Regions from separate parts of the Natronincola ferrireducens genome, predicted to be linked through region 2. Evidence: riboswitches for the same ligand, from Rfam matches in the RefSeq annotation. Region 2 holds a riboswitch; the other holds the start of a gene.

Region 1 (4,081 bases), on a different contig from region 2:
CTTTTTCATATTGTTACCTCCTGTCAATTTTTTTAGCTAAAATAGTTCCTGAAATCTGTATGAACTGTACCATGACAATCAATACAAGTACTGTCCATATCATAAGGTTTTTATCAAAACGATGATAACCATAGCGTATTGCTAAATCCCCTAGACCACCTCCTCCTACAGCCCCCGCCATGGCTGAATAGCCAATGACATTTACTAGAGTAATGGTAATGCCTAGGATAATAGCTGGCATGCTTTCTGGAATCAAAACCTTATAAATAATTTGTAGGTTTGTAGCTCCCATAGCTTGAGAGGCTTCTATAACGCCTTTATTAACCTCCAATAGAGCATTTTCTATAATTCTAGAAAAGAAGGGAATGGTAGCTACCGTCAAAGGAACAATAGCGGCAGTTGTTCCGATAGAAGTCCCCACAATTCCTCTAGTAAAAGGAATGATAGAAATCATCAGGATGATAAAGGGAAAGGATCTCCCTATATTGACAATATAGGAAAAAATGTTGTGGAGCCCTTTATTTTCCATAATATGATTTTTTCTAGTAATCACCAAAATAATTCCTATAGGTGTTCCAATCAAAACAGCTATTAGGGTAGATATTGAAACCATATAAAGTGTTTCCTGTAGAGAAGGAATAATCAAGCTCAATAATTTATCCATTTTATAAACCTCCTACCTTTACATTTCTGAACAAATCCAGTGGTATAGGCTGATGTTTTTCGAAGGCCTTGTTACCCAATAGGAGATTGGTATAGGGATGCTGAGGTGTCTTAAATATTTGGTTTACACAACCCCTCTCTACAATCTCTCCGTCCTTTAACACAGCCACCTTCTTACAGATTTGTTGAATAACCTCCATTTGATGGGTAATCAGTACAACTGTAATATCTAACTTTTCATTAATTTCTCTTAATAGGTTCAAGATGCTTCTACTGGTGATGGGATCTAAGGCAGAAGTAGCTTCATCACTTAACAATATTTTGGGATTTGTGGCTAAAGCCCTGGCAATAGCAACCCTTTGTCTTTGTCCCCCACTTAATTGAGAAGGGTAATGATTCTTTTTGTCTTGAAGGCCTACTAATTCTAGCAATTGATGAACTCTAATCTTTATTTCGTCTTTTTTCATACCATCCAACTCTAGGGGATAGGCTACATTTTTCTCTACAGTTCTACTGGTTAGCAAATGATAATTTTGAAAAATCATACCCATATCTCGACGGCATTTTCTAAGGTTATTAGGAGAAAGCTTTGTTAGGTCGATACCATCTATCCGAACCTCTCCTGAGGTAGGCTTCTCTAGTAGATTAATACAACGGATCAAAGTAGATTTTCCAGCACCGCTAAGACCCATGATACCGTAGATATCTCCCTTATCTACGGTTAAACTGATGTTCTTTAAGGCTAAAACATTCCCCTCCTTTGATTCATAAAGCTTACTGATGTTTTTTAACTCAATCATGGTTTTACACCTCTTTCTATAAAATAAAAAAACCACTTTCTCGACGAAAGAGGCACCAAAACAATAGTTCCCTCCCTCATCTCTCAGCACATGATGTGCTGCTGGAATTGGCACCTTCGATCGTAATCGCGGTTGCCGGGTTTCATCGGGCCAGTCCCTCCACCTCTCTTGATAAGAGTGTTTCATTAAGTATTAAATTTTTATAATAAAAAAACCACTTTCACAACGAAAGAGGCATCAAAAGTATAGATTCCTCCCTCATCTTTCAACACATAATGTGTTGCAGGAATTGGCACCTTCGATCGTAATCGCGGTTGCCGGGTTTCATCGGGCCAGTCCCTCCACCTCTCTTGATAAGAGTATAATAATTCGATTTAATTTTTTACTTCAATCATAAAATACATTATATTAGTTTTTGGAAAAAAAGTCAATAATAAAAATAAAATAAATTTTTGTTGTTATTTTTTCTGTAGGTAACAACGGAGATATATTATTTTGTCAGAAAAATTTTTATTTAATTAAAAGGAAAAAGGAGAAAAAGGTAGAAGTTTATATTAAAATGTATGTTTGGGGTGAGATGATGTCTTATCAGTCAAGAATTAAAGATGGATTTACCGATGCGTTATTTGAAGCGATTTTAGAGCTAGAGACAGTAGAGGAGTGCTATAGATTTTTTGAAGATGTTTGCACCATTAAAGAAATTCAATCCATATCCCAAAGGCTAGAGGTTGCCAAGCTACTGAAGGAAGGGCGAACCTACATTGAAATAGAAAAAACTACGGGGGCCAGTACCGCCACCATTAGTAGAGTTAATCGTTGCCTTCATTATGGGGCCGACGGATATAAGCTAGTCCTAAAAAGGTTAGACGAACAACAAAAACAAAGTGAAGAAGATTTACAACAAGAATAAAAACAGGGAAATCCTAACATTAGGATTTCCCTGTTTTTAAGTTGGGTTCTGTTGAAAGATAATTGTTGATGTTTTATAAAAACCTCTCGGTCTTGTAATTGGTATCATTCCAAGCAATAGTGGAGGATATAATAATGGTTGCTATCAATTGAGATCCTTCACTACCTTCAGATACCATAGCATGACAAAAGCTCCAGCAGGTCTTATTATCATTATTTAGACGAAAATCAACAGTGATATTTAACATAATTTTATAGTGCTATTGATCTAAATGGAAAGCCTCATGTAAGATATTGACGGCTTTTTTTCCTGCCTCCTGTGGTACAAGGCAGGAGATAGTAGAATGGGAGTCAGAACTTTGAAGGATTTTAATTCCTTCCTTGGCTAAGGCACTGACAACTGTAGCCATAACTCCTGGTATTCCAGTAATTCGACAGCCTACAATAGTTACCTTACTACAGTTATTTAAAATAGTATACTTTACATCAAAATCCCTTAGTATGTTTTTAAGATTTAAGTTTTGACTTCCATCAATGGTGAAGATTTTTTTATCGACAAAGAAGTTAATCATATCGATACTGATATTTCCACAGGCTAGAGCCGATAGTAATTGGCTGTCTTTTTCAGGATTGGCCTCTGTATAAATGGATATCTGACTTATATCATCCTTATGGGTAATGGCAGTTAATAAACCTTTAGAGGATTTAGAAGAATAAGGGAGGGTACCATTTTTCCTGCAGTAATAAACAGTGGTGCCAGGATGGGTAGACATGGTATTTTTAATTTTCAAAGGGATATTACCATTTTGAGCAATTTCCACTGCTCTTGGATGGATAACCTTTGCTCCCTTATCGGCCATTTGAAAAACTTCATCATAATTCATCTCATGGATTATTTTTGCTTTTGGCACTACATTTGGATCTGCTGTCATGATACCGTCTACGTCGGTATAAATCTCTACACACTTTGCATTTAAGGCTACTCCTAGGGCCACAGCTGTTGTATCGCTGCCTCCACGACCTAGGGTAGTAATTTCATTATCCTTTGTAGCCCCTTGGAAGCCAGAAATGACAACGATTTTGTCCTCTTCCAAATGCTTTAATATTTTACTAGCATCTATTGATAATATGTCTGCATTACTAAAGCTATCATCTGTTAAAAGTCCCGCCTGATAACCTGTGAGGGCCACTACATCAAAACCAGCTTCTTCTAAAGAGGAGGCCAATACGACAGAAGAGATGATTTCACCACAGGACATTAAAAGATCTAGGTGCTTTAAGCTACAGCTGGGGGCATTTTCCAATACTAGATTCCTCAGGGTATCTGTGGCATAGGGCTCCCCTTTACGGCCCATAGCAGAAACCACAATGACCAGGCTGTAGCCAGCTTTTTTTCCCTCAGTTATTTTATCAATAACCATTTTTCTTCTTTCTCTTGTAGACACGGAGGTTCCTCCAAATTTTTGCACAATAATATCCACACAAACCACCCCATATTTATTGAAATTATTCATCCTTATATTTAAAATATGCTTCAATAGGATAAATGTTCTACAGGAACAGAAATCAAATTTTTAAAAAAGTATGGATGTTTTGGCTATTTAATATCCCCACAATAAATGTGGATTTTATAAATTCCAAAATGCACAAAATAGACCTCCATTTCATAATATAGAATGAGACACGATACAAAACTATGAGAGAGTGAG
Region 2 (4,081 bases):
ATTAAAGATTTACTATACACTATTGCCTATACTTATTATTGTAAAAAATCTATTTTTTAAACCATTTCTGAAGAAGAAGTTCTACGATTTTTATCCTAAAATATCCACTATATTAGCGATTTAGAAAAATATAACATTTAGTCCTTGAGTCAAGGACTTTTCCAATATCTGTCTTTAGTGTACTTTATTTTTATGATTTTGAAAAGAATTTTTTTAAACTTTAAAAATTAATAACCAAAACTACTTTATTATAATAATTCACCATTTATTGGGGGAAACTCATGTAAATTGGACATATTCCTCTTTTTTTGTTAAGATGGTTTAGAATATACTTACAAAGGAGCGTTTAATTTATGGATAACAAAAACATTTTGGCAGTAGTAGGGGATCGTGAAATTACCGAGGCCGATCTACAACTACTTATGAGGGGCATTGATCCACAAAGGGCTGCACAATTTCAATCGGAGGAAGGCAAAAAAAGATTGTTAGAAGAGCTTATAAACCAAGAATTGTTTTATCTAGATGCTTTAGACAACGGTCTAGATAAAGATGAAACCTTTCAAAAAGAGTTGAAAAAAGTAGAAGAAAGTTTTTTAAAGCAATATGCCATTAACAAATTGGTAAAAACTGTAGCCCTTGACGAAAAGGAATTAGGCGAGTATTACGAATCCCATAAAGATCATTTTAAAAATCCAGCTACTGCAAAAGCTAGTCACATTCTTGTAGATAGTGAAGAAGAAGCTGAAGCAATTATTAAAGAGCTTGAAGGGGGTCTTTCCTTTGAGGAAGCCGCTGAAAAATATTCAAAATGTCCTTCAAAGGCTCAGGGCGGAAACCTAGGTGCTTTTCCTAGGGGACAAATGGTACCTGAATTTGAAGAAGCTGTTTTCAGCATGGAAAAGAATGAGATTAGCAAGCCTGTAAAAACTCAATTTGGTCACCATATTATTAAGGTATTTGAGCAAAATCCCGAAGAAATGAAGTCTTTTGAAGATGTTAAAGGTCAATTAGCGCAACAACTTCTTGGTCAAAAACAGCATGATCTGTACTCAAATAGAGTAAATGAATTAAAGGGTAAATATGAAGTAAAAGTAAACTTATAAATACAAAGACGACCCAGTTGGGTCGTCTTTTATAATAATTTTCTATGATAAACGATGTCGGTAAGAACTTTACCCTCGAATTTTTCGTATCGAATCCCTGCCAAATTGTACTGTTGTTTAATTGCAAATTCCATAGATGCAAAATTTGGCTTTGGTGAAATAATCGTCTCGGAAAACATATCCTTAATCCCCATAGCTTTAGCATCTTCTTTAAATCGTTTGTATAGCTTACTTCCTATACCTAATCCCGTTAAGTTTGAGCGAACGGCAATTTTTTCGAGAACAACAAATTTTTTCAGAGATTTTTTATCAAAATCTCCCTTCCACATAGTCTTAAAAAGCCAAGTGGGTTCCATGTTAATCCATTGTTCTTTTGTGTAGGCCAAGAGAAATCCTAAAACCCGTTCTCCTTTTTTAATGACATAAAATAGCTTTGAATTTTCAACATCATTTTTAAACTTCTCCCCATACTTTTTCTTATCCTTTAAATAGTTATCCATTAAAAATCCTTTTCTATGGTCTTTGCTATCGGTTCCTACAGAAGCTGCTACTGCCAATATTCCTTCAACATCCTCCACAGTTGCCTTCGTAACCTTTAGATCCTCCACTTCATGTGCCCCTAATGCTTGAGCATAAGCTTTGTTAATACTCATTGTATCCTCCCTTTATTTATTCTTATCGTCTTTCTTTTCTCTTTCTTACTTCATTCTGGTCAGATGAAGCCTACCACACCCCCTTGATATTTTTGTCAAACTTGTATATTTATAAAAATCACATTTGCAAAGTATTTTTGTATTATATCCTCATTAAATTTATATTTTTTATATTTTTATTTGTTTTTAGTAAATATTTTAATATTTTATACCCAAAACAAATACTTTTTAAACTATTTGTAGAATTATATTAGATAAATATATGTTTTTCTTAAATATGATAGATAATTAAAGGGTATAAGGGAATTTCCTCTTGATAATAGCACAAAATTCTATTGAAATTCGTGTTTTATCCCTGGTTTTATCTTTTTATACAGATTATTATATCTATGTATTTATTCATTTCTATTTAATTATTATAACATATTTTTTATAATTTTATAAATATACAGTTTATTCTATAGGCTCTATAATTTTATTAATGTACTTCTGAGGATTTTAGAAGGATTCTATAAATGACCTGCTCCAACATTTTTCAATATTATTAACTACCATAAAATCAACAACAGAATTTAACAGATGAAAAATTTAAAATAGATTTAATTATTTTTATTTTTTAAAAAAACCTTGACATAACCTTTACTGGGTGATAAATTATATAACATAAAACTTCATACTTAACTCTTATAAAGAGTGGCGGAGGGACTGGCCCTATGAAGCCCGGCAACCAGCATACTATGTGCATGGTGCTAAATCCTGTAGGTATATTTACCTAAGAGATGAGAGGATAACTAATCCATATATGCTTATAAGCTTCTCCATTCTCTTGGAGGAGCTTTTTTGTATTTCAATACTACTATTAAAAAGGAGCGATATTAAAATGTCACAAAAAAATTTGAGATTTGACACACTTCAGGTCCATGCAGGACAGAAACCAGACCCTACTACAGGTTCAAGAGCAGTTCCCATTTACCAAACCTGTGCCTATGTATTTAATAGTGCAGAGCATGCAGCTAATCTATTTGGTCTTAAGGAAGCTGGCAACATCTATACAAGAATTGGCAATCCTACAACAGCGGTGTTCGAAGAACGAATCGCTGCCCTAGAGGGAGGTGTAGGAGCTTTGGCAGTATCTTCTGGTCAAGCAGCTATTACCTACGCTATCCAAAACCTTGCTGAGGTTGGGGATGAAATTATTTCTGCCAGCACCTTGTATGGAGGTACCTATAATCTATTTGCTTCTACCCTACCAAGAATGGGCATCAAAACAGTATTTGTAGATTCTGATGACCCACAAAACTTTGCAGCAGCTATTAATGAAAAAACGAAAGCTATTTATGTAGAAGTAATAGGTAATCCTAGCATTAATTTAATTGATATCGAAGCAGTAGCAAAGATTGCCCATGAAAACGGATTGCCTCTTATTGTAGACAATACCTTTGGGACCCCTTATTTAATTCGTCCTATCGAGTTTGGTGCAGATATTGTTGTCCACTCTGCAACAAAGTTCATTGGGGGTCATGGAAGCTCCATTGGTGGGGTAATTGTAGATGGTGGAACCTTTGATTGGACTGGAAGCCACAGATTTTCATCCTTTACAAAACCCGACCCCTCCTATAACAACGTAAGCTATACAGAAACCTTTGGCCCTCTTGCTTATATTGTCAAAGCTAGAGTGCAGCTTCTAAGAGATACAGGTGCTACCCTAAGCCCCTTCAATGCCTTTTTATTTATTCAGGGACTTGAAACTCTATCCCTGAGGGTACAACGCCACGTAGAAAACACAAAGAAAATTGTAGATTTTTTAGTTAATCATCCCCTTGTTGACTGGGTGAATTATCCTAGTCTAGAAGATAATAAATATTATGACTTAGCACAAAAATACTTACCTAAGGGGGCTGGCTCCATTTTTACTTTTGGTATTAAGGGGGGCCTAGAGGCAGGAAGAACATTTATCGACAGTCTAGAGTTATTTTCTCTATTGGCCAATGTAGCAGATACAAAATCCCTTGTGATTCATCCTGCCAGTACAACCCATGCTCAGCTAACAGAGGAAGAACAAAGGGCTGCTGGTGTTACCCCTGACATGATTCGTATTTCTGTGGGAATAGAAGATGCAGCAGATTTGATTGACGACTTGGATACAGCTCTTGAGAAATCAAAGCGTCAGTAAAAATAGATTCAAAAGGAGGAATTTCATTAAATGCCAGTAAAAATACCCGATAATCTTCCCGCTACCGAAGTTTTAAACAAGGAAAATATTTTTGTCATGACAGAAAGCCGTGCATTGAGTCAGGATATCCGGGCTTTAAAAATTGGTATTCT

The links. Region 2 has a riboswitch for S-adenosylmethionine ahead of BLS22_RS10085 (O-acetylhomoserine aminocarboxypropyltransferase/cysteine synthase family protein). Riboswitches for the same ligand answer to the same signal wherever they lie in the genome.
Region 1: it holds a riboswitch for S-adenosylmethionine, as region 2 does, so the genes downstream of both, BLS22_RS01870 (methionine ABC transporter ATP-binding protein) here and BLS22_RS10085 (O-acetylhomoserine aminocarboxypropyltransferase/cysteine synthase family protein) in region 2, are expected to answer to the same signal.

Annotation. Positions count from the first base shown of each region.
Region 1 covers NZ_FNFP01000001.1:410,460-414,540, forward strand. The annotation lists gene BLS22_RS01860 (MetQ/NlpA family ABC transporter substrate-binding protein) at 1-9, opposite strand, end outside; gene BLS22_RS01865 (methionine ABC transporter permease) at 14-664, opposite strand; gene BLS22_RS01870 (methionine ABC transporter ATP-binding protein) at 666-1,463, opposite strand; SAM riboswitch class I at 1,537-1,641, opposite strand; SAM riboswitch class I at 1,719-1,823, opposite strand; gene BLS22_RS01875 (YerC/YecD family TrpR-related protein) at 2,044-2,373, shown strand; gene dapG (aspartate kinase) at 2,633-3,886, opposite strand.
Region 2 covers NZ_FNFP01000004.1:51,972-56,052, reverse strand. The annotation lists gene BLS22_RS10095 (peptidylprolyl isomerase) at 354-1,103, shown strand; gene BLS22_RS10090 (GNAT family N-acetyltransferase) at 1,133-1,756, opposite strand; SAM riboswitch class I at 2,438-2,542, shown strand; gene BLS22_RS10085 (O-acetylhomoserine aminocarboxypropyltransferase/cysteine synthase family protein) at 2,637-3,929, shown strand; gene metA (homoserine O-acetyltransferase MetA) at 3,960-4,081, shown strand, end outside.